3 regions of the Mesorhizobium sp. BR1-1-6 genome follow, and region 3 is predicted to be linked to each of the others. Evidence: predicted binding sites of a transcription regulator. Region 3 holds the regulator's gene; each other region holds the start of a gene.
What was found. Region 3 encodes LexA, which represses DNA repair genes until DNA is damaged. Its sites were predicted from a motif close to TGTTCNNNNTGTGTTCNG; they were not measured.
Positions count from the first base shown of each region.

Region 1 (4,566 bases), on a different contig from region 3:
TGACAAAAGCGGTGGAGCAGGCGGCGTGGTTCCCATCAGGGGATATGTCGCTCGATCACATTTTTTCCGATCGGACATCGAGCGGTTGACGTCCCCGGCTGAGGGGAGCAGACTCCACACGTCAATGAAGCCGGCTGTCTTTCGATGGCCTCGTCGCCCAAAGGCGGCCTGCGAGACGCCGCGGACTATTGCGATCAGTGCTTCTGACGACGATTGTCGCAATGGACACAGGAGTGGAGCATGACGCCACCGGACAGTCCCTTGAGGCTCCAGCAGTGACTGGAGCCGCGGCAGGCATGAATGCCAGGGAGACGCGAGCGCCTTCCGGCGTGACCCTGCCGGATGCACCAAAATCAGAGACTACTGGTCGGATCGTCGGCTGAACGCCGCGAAGCATCCGAAATCGAAAGCCGGTAAAACATTCCCGGCGAAAGATTGGATTATAGATCCAGAAAAGCCCCGTCCGTTTGCTAAAAGCACGGCGGGGCTGCTCTTTTGGGGGAACGCGGAGGTAATGACGGCCCCGACATGTCAGCTACCGCGGCGGTTTGATCCCGCCGGCGCCGACATCGACCGTGATGCTGCCGGAAATCCTGACATCGGTATCGCCGATCTTGAACCGGCCGTTGCCGTTGGCGGGGAAGGCGTCATCGGGTTCGGGCTGCGGGGCCGGCTTGGCGATGCGATAATCGCCGGCCACACCGGGCAGGCTGCCTTTCTGGCTGTCGTTGGCAAAGGCGCCGCCGGCCAGCATGAGCGCACCGGCGAAAATAGTGACGGCAAGACGCCAAGGTTGGAATAAGCGGCTGTCGATCATCGGCCGGTTATAGCGCCGCCCCGCCGAGGTGGCCAGACCGGCGGTCATCAAATCGCCGGACGGCGGGGCCGTCGCAATTCATCGTGCTTGTGCCGGTCACGCCGCCTTTTTGCGGGTGTCGTAGACATGATCGACGAGACCCCATGCCTTCGCTTCCTCGGCGGTCATGAAATAGTCCCGGTCGAGCGTGCGCTCGACCTCTTCATAGGTGCGGCCGCAATGGCGCGCATAGAGCTCGGTCATCTGCCGCTTGGTGCGCAGAATGCCTTCGGCGTGACGCTGGATGTCCGATGCCTGACCCTGGAAGCCGCCCAGCGGCTGGTGCAGGACGAGGCTGGCGTTGGGCAGCGCGATGCGCCGTCCCGGCGTGCCAGCCATCAGCAGGAACGAAGCCATCGAGGCGGCAAAGCCCATGCACACCGTCGACACCGGACAGCTGACATATTGCATGGTGTCGTAGATGGCGAAGCCGCTGGTCACCACGCCGCCAGGCGAGTTGATGTAAAGCGAGATCTCCTTGTCGGGATTATCCGATTCCAGCGACAGAAGCTGGGCGCAGACCAGCGCCGACATGCCGTCGTTGATCTCGCCGTTGATAAAGACGATGCGCTCGCGCAGCAGCCGCGAGAAAATGTCGAAGGCGCGCTCGCCGCGGCTCGACTGCTCGATCACCATCGGCACCAGATTGGCAAAACCGGTCATCGTCTCTCTCCGTTTTTCATGTGTCGGCCACTCAAGCGGCGCGCTGCAGAAGGCAAAATGAATTGGCTGCGGGGCGGCGGCCGGAGGCACGCGCAGCGAATGAAAGCCGGCAGCCGGCGCCTGCCATGGTCACCATGGGCCTGGCGGCGGATGTCGCCGCACGGGCAAAGCCTTCATGTATAATATGCAGATGCGTGCCGCCCGAAACGGTGCGGGCGAGCGTGAAGGTGACGATGCTGTCGAGCGGGTTCCGTTCCTCGTCGGGCCGCGGCTGTTGCCGCCAGGAATAGCGAAGCCTTTTTCCGGGCTCGGCATCGAGGATCTCGCATTCGATCGGCGCATCCGGCCCGGCAAAGGCGAAATTGCTGCCGATCTCAGGATTGATGTCGTTGGGCATCATCCAGGCCGCAAGCAATTCGGGCACGGTCAGCGCCCGCCATACCTTTTCCGGCGGCTCGGGGAGATCGCACTCGAACTCGATCGCGTCGGGGGCGGTCCGCGCAGGGCTTTCGTCGGTCACTGGTGCGTGCGTCATTGGTCCATATCCTTGAGAACCGTCCTTAGTTTTTCGATGCGCTCGGGCCAGAACGTCCGGTAGCGTTCGATCCAGCCAAGCAGCGGGTCGAGCCCTTGCGGATCGGCGCGGTAATAGGCGTTGCGGCCCGCCCGCCGCTCGACCACCAGGCCTGCGCTGCGCAGCACCGCCAGGTGCTGCGACACAGCCGGCTGCGACACCGTCATGCCGGTGCGCAGCTGCGACACCGTCATCTCGCTGGTGGCGAGGCGTTCATAGACGGCGCGTCGGGTGGGGTCGGCCAGCGCCCGGAAAATCTCCGCTTCGATCATGGCGAAAGCATAAGTCGATACTTATCGGTTTGGCAAGCGATGTTTTACGGCCCATATGAAGGGAAGCTGGCGGCTCCGGCATTACTGCCATTCCTTGACAATGAGCGGCGATGCATATAGGAACGAAAAGAGAACAAAAACCTTGTGGGAAAAGGCAGCCACAGCAGGCAACGGGTGTGCGCAACCTGTAAGGTGCTGCGACAAAAATTTGTTTCGGACGAGCGCGGAGAAGTATCATGGCGGGTAGCGTCAACAAGGTCATTCTGGTCGGCAATCTCGGAGCGGATCCGGAGATCCGCCGCCTGAATTCGGGCGAGCCGGTCGTCAACATCCGCATCGCAACATCGGAAAGCTGGCGCGACAAGAATTCCGGCGAGCGCAAGGAAAAGACCGAGTGGCACAATGTCGTCATCTTCAATGAGGGCATCGCCAAGGTTGCCGAGCAGTATCTGAAGAAGGGCATGAAGGTTTATGTCGAGGGCCAGTTGCAGACACGCAAATGGCAAGACCAGACCGGTGCCGACAAATACACGACGGAAGTCGTGCTGCAGAGATTCCGCGGCGAGCTGCAGATGCTGGACGCGCGCGGCCAGGGTGAGGGCGGCCAGGTCGGGGGTTATTCCGGCGGCGGCAGCCGTGGTTCCGATTTCGGCCAGTCCGGCCCGAACGAAGGCTTCAATCGTGGCGGCGGCGCTCCCAAGGGCGGCGGCGGTTCGTCGCGCGAGCTGGACGACGAAATTCCGTTCTGAGCATCGACACGGCGTGACGGGCATTTGAGGAGAGGGCGCGATGTCGCTCGGACCGCTCCTATCGGCACGTCCTCCGATCCCATGGCATGCGCTCGCGGCCTTTGCCGCGCTGGCGATAGGCGGCGTGCAGCTGGCGCTGCCGAAAGGCACGCTGCGCCACCGCGCGATGGGCTATCTCTGGGCGGCGCTGATGCTGGCCGTCGCCATCTCGAGTTTCTGGATCCAGCAGATACGGCTCATTGGCCCTTTCAGCCCGATCCATCTCTTGTCGATCCTGGTGCTGGTCACGGTGCCGCTGGCGGTCTGGCATGCACGCAATCACCGCGTCGCCAAGCACCGCAAGGCGATGATTGCGTTGTATATCTTTGCACTGGTGGGTGCCGGTGTCTTTACGCTGGTGCCCGGCAGAATCTTGCACGACGTGGTCTTCGGCGTCGCGCAAGCCAGACCGTGATCCCGAGTGGAAGGAATATCAGTTGAAAGCACGCATCAAATGGGTCGAGGAACGCACCTTCGTCGGCGAGTCCGGCACAGGCCATAAGGTCGTACTGGGGACCGCGTTCGGCCCTGAAGGGAGAACGCCGGGGCCGAGCCCGATGGAACTGGTGCTGATCGGCACCGGCGGCTGCTCGGCCTATGATGTCGTCCATATCCTCGAAAAGGGGCGCGAGGCGATCGAGGACTGTGTGGTCGAGCTCGATTCCGACCGAGCCGAGACCGATCCCAAGGTGTTCACCCGCATTCATATGCATTTCATCGTCAAGGGCAGGGCGCTGTCGCCCGACAAGGTGAAGCGGGCGATCGATCTCTCGATCGAAAAATACTGTTCGGCTTCGGCCATGATGTCCAAAACCGCCGCCATTACCCACGATTTCGAAATTATCGACACGACGGCAAAATAAGCGGCCTATGAGGCCATCAGCGCCTTGATGCCGTCAGCCACGAACTGGACGGCAAGTGCCGCCAGGATAACGCCGAGCAGGCGGGTCAGGATCGAACGGCCGGTCTGGCCGAGGATGCGGTCGATGCGCTCCGAGAGCACGAACACGAGATAGGTGATGGCGAGGCAGACGAAGATGATGCCGACCAGTGCCGCCTGGGCGCCAAAACCCTGAAACGAGCCGGAGAGCAGCACAGTCGCCGAAATCGCGCCAGGGCCGGCGATCAGCGGGATCGCCAGCGGGAAAGCGGCGATGTTGTGGATCATGTCCTTGGTGATGGCGACGTCGCCGATCTTCTCCTTGCGGTCTTGCCGGCGCTCGAACACCATTTCGAAAGCGATGAAGAACAGAAGGAACCCGCCGGCGACGCGGAATGCCGGCAGCGTGATGCCGAACACCGACAGGATCGACGCGCCGGCAACCGCGAACAGCGCCATCACAAGGAAGCCAATGACCGAGGCGCGGACCGAGACCTGCTGGCGCTCCTCGCGGTTCATGCCGCGCGTTATCG
Region 1 is NZ_JAIUHZ010000015.1:112,660-117,225, forward strand. It holds gene LB545_RS23355 (hypothetical protein) at 536-817, opposite strand; gene LB545_RS23360 (ATP-dependent Clp protease proteolytic subunit) at 914-1,519, opposite strand; gene LB545_RS23365 (SRPBCC family protein) at 1,551-2,054, opposite strand; gene LB545_RS23370 (ArsR/SmtB family transcription factor) at 2,051-2,365, opposite strand; gene LB545_RS23375 (single-stranded DNA-binding protein) at 2,602-3,114, shown strand; gene LB545_RS23380 (DUF2306 domain-containing protein) at 3,155-3,568, shown strand; gene LB545_RS23385 (OsmC family protein) at 3,591-4,016, shown strand; gene LB545_RS23390 (MarC family protein) at 4,022-4,566, opposite strand, start outside.
Region 1: the regulator LexA is predicted to act here: its motif matches at 2,484-2,501, upstream of LB545_RS23375 (single-stranded DNA-binding protein).

Region 2 (4,566 bases), on a different contig from region 3:
AGACGCTGACGCAAATCTATCAGCGCTTCATCGAAGACTGGTTCGGACAGGACTGAGCAGCATGCTTTCGGCGGACGAGACCCAAGTTTCGCTGACCGGCGCCTGGCGACTGATGCTCGGCAGGGCCGATGGCCTGCGTCTGCTCGACCTGTCTGCCGATGGTTTCTGGAATTCCTTTTTCGCCATCGTCGTCGCGGCGCCGGCATTGATCGTCGGCTGGGTCGGCATCGCCAACGAGATCGGCGATCCCGATGCCTTCGCGGGCCGCTTCAGCATGCTGTTGCGGCTGGCGACAGTCGATATCGGTTCCTGGGTGCTGCCTCTGGTCGCACTCGCTCTGGTCGCGCCGCGCGCCGGCATCGGCGGCCGCTTCGTGCACTATGTCGTGGCCTCGAACTGGGCTTCGGCCATCACCGCCTGGCTGATGCTGCCGTCCGCGCTGATCAGGCTTTTCCTGACCTCGGCGAGCCAGATCTCCAGCCTTGTGTCGCTGCTGTTGTTCGCGCTGTCGATGGTGCTGACCTGGCGCATGACCAACGCGACCATCGGCAGGGGGGCCGCAATCGGGACCGCTGTCTTCGTTGGCATGTTCATCGCTTCGCTGATCGTGCTGTTCGGGCTGCAGGCGCTGCTTGGCATCACGGTTCCGGACACCGGAGCTCAGAGCCTTTCGGGACTCTATCCGGGATAATCGACGCCGATCAGAAAAAGCCCGTCGGGCGGCGCCACCTGGCCGCAGGCGGCGCGGTCGTGCGCCTCGAGCGCCGCCTTGAGATCGCCGGCCGTCCATGCGCCTTCGCCGACGCGCTTGAGCGAGCCGACCATCGAGCGCACCTGGTTGTGCAGGAAGGAACGCGCCGAGGCTCTGACTTCGATCATGTCGCCCGAACGGCTGACGTCAAGACGGTCGAGCGTGCGCACCGGGCTCTCGGCCTGGCATTGCGTGGAACGGAAGGTGGTGAAATCATGCCGCCCGAGCAGCACTTTGGCTGCTTCGTGCATGGCAGCGGCGTCAAGCTGCTTCGGCACCCACCATACCTTGCCCTTTTCCAGCGCCGAGGGCGCGCGCCGGTTGAGGATGCGGTAGAGGTAGTGACGGCCGATAGCCGAGAAGCGGGCATCGAAGCCGTCGACGACGGTCGTTGCTTTCAAGATCGCGATGCGGTTGCCGGCGGCCTGTAGATGCGCGTTGACGGCGTCGCGCACCTTGTCGTCCGGCCAGGCCCTGGCCAGGTCGACATGCGCCACCTGGGCCGTCGCATGCACGCCCGCATCGGTGCGGCCGGCAGCGCGCAAGCGGACCTGCTGGCCGCAGAATTTTTCGATCGCCTGCTCGATCGCCTGCTGCACCGAAGGCTGGTCCGCCTGGTGCTGCCAGCCGGCAAACAAGCTGCCGTCATATTCGATGTCGAGGCGAAAACGCGGCATGCCGGGCGGCTATACGCACTCGCCTAGGCGGCGAGTGCGGTGAAGGCCGAGGCGTAGACCAGCCGGCCGGTTTCGGGAGCGTCGCCCCAGGCCAGCGCCTGCAGCGCCTCGCCCTGGTATTCACTCTCGAATCCTTCGGCGCGCGCGTGGCTGTAGCCGAAACGGCTGTAGTAGGTGGGATCGCCCAGCACTACGGCCAGCATCTCGCCGGCGTCGCGCAGGCGGATGTGAGCCTCGCGGATCAGCGCGCCGCCAATGCCGGTGCCGTGAAAGGAGGGCTCCACCGCCAGCGGCGCCAGTGCCACCGCCGGGAAATCTTTCCCGCCGGTGCGGACGAAGAGCCGCGAAAACAGGATGTGGCCAACCACTTGCCCGTCTTCTTCCGCCACCAGTTCGACAACGGCGTCGCCGCCGGAAACCAGCGCGTCAACCAGCCCGGCCTCCGCCTGCTGGCCGAAAGCGTGTTCCTCGACGAGGCGGATGGCCTCGCGATCCCGCGGCGTCGCCGCGCGTATCGACATCATGCTCATGACAGTTTCATTCCTTTTTCGATCTTGGTCCCGCGCAGGAATTCTTGCGCGGCGGCGGGCCTTCCGCCAGCCCGTTGAACTTCGACCAGCCGGATCGCGCCCGCTCCGCAGGCGACCGTCAGGCGGTCGTCGAGAATTCCTCCCGGCTCGCCCACACCTTGCGCAAGCGTCGAGCGAAGCAGTTTCAGCCGTTCCACCCGGCCACCAATTTCAACCTCGCACCAGGCGCCGGGGAACGGCGACAGGCCGCGAATATTATTGTGAACTTCGGCCGCGGGTCGCGTCCAATCCACGTGCGTATCGGATTTATCGATCTTTTTGGCATAGGTCACCCCCTCAACCGCTTGGGCGGTGAACGCCAGGCTATTCCTTTCCAGCCGCGCCAGCGCTTCCACGATCAGTGCGGCGCTGACGCTCATCAATCGATCATGCAGATCGCCGGCGGTCATATCGGGTTCGATGACGCATTTTTCAACCAGCCCCACCGGGCCGGTGTCGAGGCCTTCTTCCATGCGCATGACCATCATGCCGGTTTCGCTGTCGCCCGCCATGATCGCCCGTTGGATGGGCGCCGCACCGCGCCACCGCGGCAACAGCGAGGCATGGCCGTTGATGCAGCCCAGTCGCGGCGCCTCAAGCACCGCCCTGGGCAGCAGCAGGCCGTAAGCCACGACCACGCCGATATCGGCTTGCAGCGCGCGAAAAGCTGCCTGTTCGGCCTCGCCCTTGAGCGACGTCGGCGTGCGCGTCTCGATGCCCAGCCGTTCCGCCTCGCGCTGTACCGGCGACGGCGTCAGCTCAAGGCCGCGCCGGCCGGCGGCTCGCGGCGGCTGCGTGTAGACGGCCGCGACCTCATGTCCGGCATCGGCAATCGCGCGCAATGTCGGCACCGAAAACTCCGGCGTCCCCATGAAAATGACGCGAAGGGGCATTGTCCCCTATCCCACCAGCTTGCCCGGAGCCTTGTCCTTGGCCAGCTTCTTGAACTTCTTCACCACCATGTCGCGCTTCAGCTTCGAAATGTGGTCGATGAACAGCACGCCGTTGAGATGGTCGATCTCATGCTGCAGGCAGGTTGCCATCAGCCCCTCGGCCTCCATTTCCTGCAGCTTGCCATCGCGGTCGAGATACTTGACCCGCACGGAAGCCGGGCGTTCGACCTCGGCATAATAGTCGGGAATCGACAGGCAACCTTCCTCGTAGACGGAGCGCTGGTCGGCGCTTTCCAGGATTTCGGGATTGATGAAGACATGCGGCGCCGGCGTCTCGTCCTCCTTGGCGAGGTCGATCACCAGCATGCGCAGCGGCTCGCCGATCTGGATCGCGGCCAGCCCGATGCCGGGCGCGTCATACATGGTCGCCAGCATGTCGTCGGCCAGTTTGCGCAAGGGCGCGTCGACGCGCTCCACCGGCTTGGAAACCTGGCGCAGGATGGGGTCGGGAAGAATGATGAGCGGCTTGATCGGCATGGCGTCTCACCTAAGACCTTGAATAAAGGGCGTCAACCGGTACGCCGGGGGATCGTTCACGTTTTGATCTGTGCTGGCCGGCCGAATCGTCTATGCTGTGTGCATGAACGACCTGACATCCATCCTTTCGGAACCTGTCGCCCGGCTTGGCGCGACCACGATCACGCTCGGCCATGCGCTGGCGTTCGGGGCCTTTGTGTTTCTTGGCCTGTTCGTGGCGCTTGTCGTCGCGCTGTGGCGCTCGGCCAAGGCGCGCGCCGTGGCCGCTGCCGAAGCCGCCGACCATGCCCGCGACGCCGAGGCGCGGATGGCCGGCATATTGCAAAGCCAAGCCGAGATGCAGGGCCGCATGGGCGCCATCGCGGAAGTCTTCGGCGCGCGGCAGGCGGAACTGACGCAATCGATCGGCCAGCGCCTCGATGCCATGACCGGCCGCCTCGGCCAGACCATGACCGAGCAAACCAAATCCACTCATGAGAGCCTGGCCAAATTGCAGGAGCGGCTGGCCGTCATCGACACCGCGCAAGGCAACATCCAGTCGCTCGCCGGCCAGGTCGTGCAATTGCAGGCGATCCTCTCCAACAAGCAGACGCGCGGCGCCTTCGGCCAGTCGCGCATGGAAGCGATCGTCGCCGACGGTCTGCCGCACGGCGCCTACGAGTTCCAGGCGACCTTGTCCAACGGCAGCCGTCCCGATTGCCTGGTGAAGATGCCCAACGGCGCGCCGGCGCTTGCCGTCGACGCCAAGTTTCCGCTGGAAGCCTGGAACGCCATCCGCGCCGCCGAAGGCGCCGAACAGCAGAAGGTCGCGTCGCAGGCCTTCCGCCGCGACATCGAGGTGCATGTCCGCGATATCGCGGATAAATATCTGATCCAGGGCGAGACGCAGGATACCGCCTTCATGTTCGTGCCGTCGGAATCGGTGTTTGCCGAGATCCACGAAAATTTCGAGGCGGTGGTGCAGAAGGCGCACCGCGCCCGCGTCGTCATCGTCTCGCCGTCGCTCCTGATGCTGTCGATCCAGGTCATCCAGGCGATCCTGAAGGATGCCCGTATGCGCGAGCAGGCACACCTGATCCAGGGCGAGGTGATCCGGCTGATGGAGGATGTTTCGCGCGTCGACGAGCGGGTGCGCAAAT
Region 2 is NZ_JAIUHZ010000001.1:880,466-885,031, forward strand. It holds gene dapE (succinyl-diaminopimelate desuccinylase) at 1-56, shown strand, start outside; gene LB545_RS04300 (transporter) at 62-691, shown strand; gene truA (tRNA pseudouridine(38-40) synthase TruA) at 679-1,428, opposite strand; gene LB545_RS04310 (GNAT family N-acetyltransferase) at 1,452-1,958, opposite strand; gene fmt (methionyl-tRNA formyltransferase) at 1,955-2,890, opposite strand; gene def (peptide deformylase) at 2,897-3,427, opposite strand; gene LB545_RS04325 (DNA recombination protein RmuC) at 3,531-4,566, shown strand, end outside.
Region 2: the regulator LexA is predicted to act here: its motif matches at 3,481-3,498, upstream of LB545_RS04325 (DNA recombination protein RmuC).

Region 3 (4,566 bases):
TTGCCGTACCAGTTGTAGAGGGTTTCGTTCGAGGCCGATGCCCGCTTGGCGATAGCAAGCAGGGAGGCGCTCTTGTAGCCGGTTTCCCGGAGCACCGCATAGGCGGCCTCCTCTATCCGTTCGCGTCGCGCGGCCTGCTTCGGCGTGGTCATTGGTGTTCCTCTTCGAAAACCGTACATTATTATACGGTTTCGTCAAGCGAACGAACGAACGCAGCCCGTCGCGACCAGTGGTGGTGTCTGGCCGTTTTCCGGCGGAAGTTGGCATTTTGGTTTCGTTTCGTTCACGAGCCGCAGGGGTTTCTAATCCGCCCAAACGCACCCCGCACCTGCCGGTCACCCAGCTTGCAGGCTTGTGCCAAGAGTGGAGACCGGTCGGGCCACAGGCCATTAACCAAAATAGTTTCAAAGGGCCCGGGAGCGCATTGACGACGGACCGCGCTGGCAGGATGCTGGCTGCGGGAGGGCATTTCGTTTCCGTCGCCTTAACAAATTCATTAAACTTTAAATGGTTGCGGAACACAACTGGAACAGATAGGGTTTGTTCTGGGTTTGTTTTCTGATTCTGGTTCCAGACCCTTCGTGCAATGCCTTTGGGGGCCGCCATGCTCACGCGCAAGCAACATGAACTCTTGATGTTCATCCATGAACGGCTGAAGGAAAGCGGCATTCCGCCGTCCTTCGACGAGATGAAGGAAGCGCTGGACCTCGCCTCCAAGTCGGGAATTCATCGGCTGATCACGGCGTTGGAGGAGCGCGGCTTCATTCGCCGCCTGCCCAACCGGGCGCGCGCGCTGGAGGTGCTGCGCCTGCCGGACTCGATCGCGCCGGGTCTTAACGCGGCAAAGAAGTTCTCCCCGAGCGTCATCCAGGGCAGCCTCGGACAGGGCAGCAGCCCTAGCCGGCAGATCAAGCCGGCGACGTCTTCGCGTCTGCCCGCTGTCGGCAATGACGACGACGCTGTTTCAGCGGTGTCGATCCCGGTCATGGGTCGCATCGCAGCGGGTGTGCCGATCGATGCCATCCAGCATCAGACGCATTCCATTTCAGTGCCGCCTGACATGATCATGGGCGGCGAACACTATGCGCTGGAGGTCAAGGGCGATTCGATGATCGAGGCCGGCATTTTCGACGGCGACACGGTCATCATCCGCAATGCCGACACCGCAAGTCCTGGCGAGATCATCGTGGCCCTGGTGGACGAGGAGGAAGCAACGCTGAAGCGCTTCCGCCGAAAGGGTGCTTCGATTGCGCTCGAGGCTGCCAATCCGGCCTATGAAACACGTATTTTCGGACCGGACAGGGTCAAGGTGCAAGGCAAGCTGGTCGGGCTGATCAGGCGCTACTGAGCGGGCTCGGCGGTGGGCTTTTCGGGTTTGCGGTAAGGCGGCAATCCCCTTGCTTCGCGTGAGAATTTTCGCTGTTCATGCCAGGGCCGATATGGCCGGTCGACGGCAAAGCTGACCAGCGCCGGTGCCGTCGCCGATTGCCGGTCGAAGAAGACGGCGGCGCTTCCCTTGCGAGCGAGCTGCCGCTTGGTGATGACGAGAACCAGCGGATTGTGGCAGGGATCGTAGCCCGCGGGGTCGTTGATGACGATCAGATCCGCATAGGAGCAGGCCCTCCAGGCGTCCTTGCGATCCTCCACCTGCGCGATGATCGCCCCCGAGGTATGCCGGGCCATGCACAGGCCCGTGAAGCAATAGAAAGGCGCTCCCGCCGGAAGTTGCGCGGGATCGAAGATGTCGAACTGTCGGTCTCCGCTGTCGAACAGTTCCGGCGCAACGATGGTTTCGGACTTCAGCGCGCGTTTCCAATTATCGACGGTGAATTCGTTCGGGCGCGCCCGGTTGATCGCGAGCTCGCCGCCGCCGATCGGCAACGCCACCAGGCGGGCATCCTCCGAAATCAGCACGTCCGGCGTGCGCGTGTCCGAGACGGTCAACAGGCCGGCGAGCGCGAAGGGAAGTGCCGTCAGCCGCAGCCATGTCGTGGCCATCGTCGCGATGACCAGGGCGATCGCCACCAGAAGGACGGATTGCTGCGAAATCAACCCGACCGCGTCGACCGGCGAGCGTTGCGAGATCCATCCTGATATGGCGATCATCGCGGTCAGTCCCTTGCCCATCAGATAAAGGGATGGTCCATCGAACCCGAACGGCATCAGCAGCGCGCTGGCAACCGCAAGGAACATCACGACAGAAACGATCGGCATGACGGCAAGATTGGCGAACAGGCTGAGCGGCGACACGCGCTGGAAATGCCAGATGGCGAAAAGCGCCGTGGCGCTTCCCGCGATAATCGAGGTCATCGCCAGCCCACCTGTCGCCAGCAGCAATTTTCGCGTCAGCAGGCCAGGCAAGGTCCGTTGCGGCGGCGGGGTCCGCGCTTTGTCGGCTTTGCGATCCGACCAGCCGGCATAGGCGCCGACCAGGGCCGCGGTGGCGGCGAACGACATCTGGAAGCTCGGCCCTACCACCTCGTGCGGCGACACCACGATGACGGCGATCGCCGAAATAGCCAGATTGCGCATGGTGAGTGCCGCCCGATCGAACAGAACGGCGATCAGCATCACCGCCAGCATGATGAAGCTGCGTTCGGCGGCGACAACGACGCCCGAAATGACGAGGTAGGCGGCGATCGAGAAAAGTGCCGCCGCGGCCGCGTATTTCTTGACCGGCCGACGGGAGGAAAAGTTCGGAAACAGCGCGAAGCCGCCACGCAGCAGACCCATGACGGTGCCGGCGACCAGCGCCATGTGCAGCCCGGAAATTGAGATGATGTGGTAGATGCCGGTGCGTCGCATCGCTTCATTGATCTCGTCGGGAATCCCGGCGCGAACACCCACGATCAGCGCCGCGGCGATCTCGCCCTCGGCGCCGCCGATGCTGCCCCTGATATGGTCGGCAATGCTTTCGCGAGCACTCTCGATGGCGGCTGAGAGGGCGGCCCACAACGGCCTGTCATCGGCTGAGACGATTTTGGGGTTGCCGAGAAAGAAGCCGCTGGCGCCTATGCCGGCGAAGTAGCTGTCGAAGGAAAAGTCGTAGCTGTCCGGCCGCACCGGCCCGGTCGGCGGCAACAGCCTGGCATAGCCGGTCACGAGGGAGCCGGCCGTCACTTCAGCCGGCACCTTGCGCGCCGAAAGGCGAACGCGCTCGGGCGCGTAGCGTAGTTTCGGCCGCGCGGTCGATGTCACATCGATGGTCAGCCGGATGCGCCCGGTCTCCATCTGGTCGACCGAAACGACGCGGCCGGTGATTTGCGTGGAGATTTCCGAGCCCAGCATCCGCGTTCCCGCTCGCCACGTCTCGACTTTGCCGGCGAGCATGCCGAGCGCGCACAACAGCGCCGCCATGAAGCACAGATGCGTTTTCGGCCATGAGCGTGAAACGAGCGCGCACAGCGACATCAGGATCGCGACCGCGACAGGCTTGGCAAAGCCCGGCTCCGCCGCCAACGAAAAATACGCAATCGATCCGCACGCCAGGAACACCGGGACGAGCAGGAAGCCTATGCCCCGATCGAGTTCGAGCTCGGACGCTCTGGCCACGCCGTTGCGCAGACGAGGCCACGAGGCACGGCCGAACTCACGGCGCAGGCGCTCGGCCGCGCCGGCTGCGGGAATGCCGGGCGGCGTGGAAACATCCGCCGGCGGCGACTTGCCCGGCTGCTGTAGGGGCGGCAACGCCAGCGGCAATGAGGCGGGCGCGGGCATGGCAAAAAGAGAGCGTTCGCTGACGCCGGCAACGACGTCCTCGCCTTCCTCCGCGCCCCGGCCCGCTCCAGCCATCGGGTCTGCCCCTTGCGCCCTCGACACCCTATGCTACATGAACGCGCGACGCGCGAAAGTGCGTGTGATCCGCACCCCGCTCCAGACGTTTCCCGAGAGTTGTATGTCCGACAAGGTTGTCACCCGTTTTGCCCCCTCGCCCACCGGCTACCTGCACATCGGCGGCGCGCGTACGGCGCTCTTCAACTGGCTCTACGCCAAGCACACCGGCGGTACGATGCTGCTGCGCATCGAGGACACCGACCGCGAGCGCTCCACCGATGCGGCGACAGCAGCCATTCTCGAAGGACTGACTTGGCTCGGCCTCACCTGGGACGGCGACGCCGTCTCGCAGTTCGAGCGCGCGCCGCGCCATCGCGAGGTGGCCGAGGAGCTGGTGCGCATGGGCAAGGCTTACTACAGCTACGAGACCCCTGCCGAGCTTGAGGCAATGCGCGACGCGGCGCGGGCCAAGGGCCTGCCGCCGCGCTATGACGGAAGCTGGCGTGACCGCGACCCTTCGCAGGCGCCTCCTGGCGTCAAGGGCGCGATCCGCATCAAGGCGCCGACCAAAGGCGAGACGGTGGTGCATGACCGTGTCCAGGGCGACGTGCGCTTTCCCAACAAGGATCTGGACGACTTCATCATCCTGCGCTCGGACGGCAATCCGACCTACATGCATGCCGTCGTCGTTGACGATCACGACATGGGCGTCACCCACATCATCCGTGGCGACGACCACCTGACCAATGCCGCCCGCCAGACCGTGATCTACAACGCCATGGGCTGGGATGT
Region 3 is NZ_JAIUHZ010000010.1:73,986-78,551, reverse strand. It holds gene LB545_RS19680 (TetR/AcrR family transcriptional regulator) at 1-152, opposite strand, end outside; gene lexA (transcriptional repressor LexA) at 605-1,348, shown strand; gene LB545_RS19670 (ComEC/Rec2 family competence protein) at 1,342-3,792, opposite strand; gene gltX (glutamate--tRNA ligase) at 3,896-4,566, shown strand, end outside.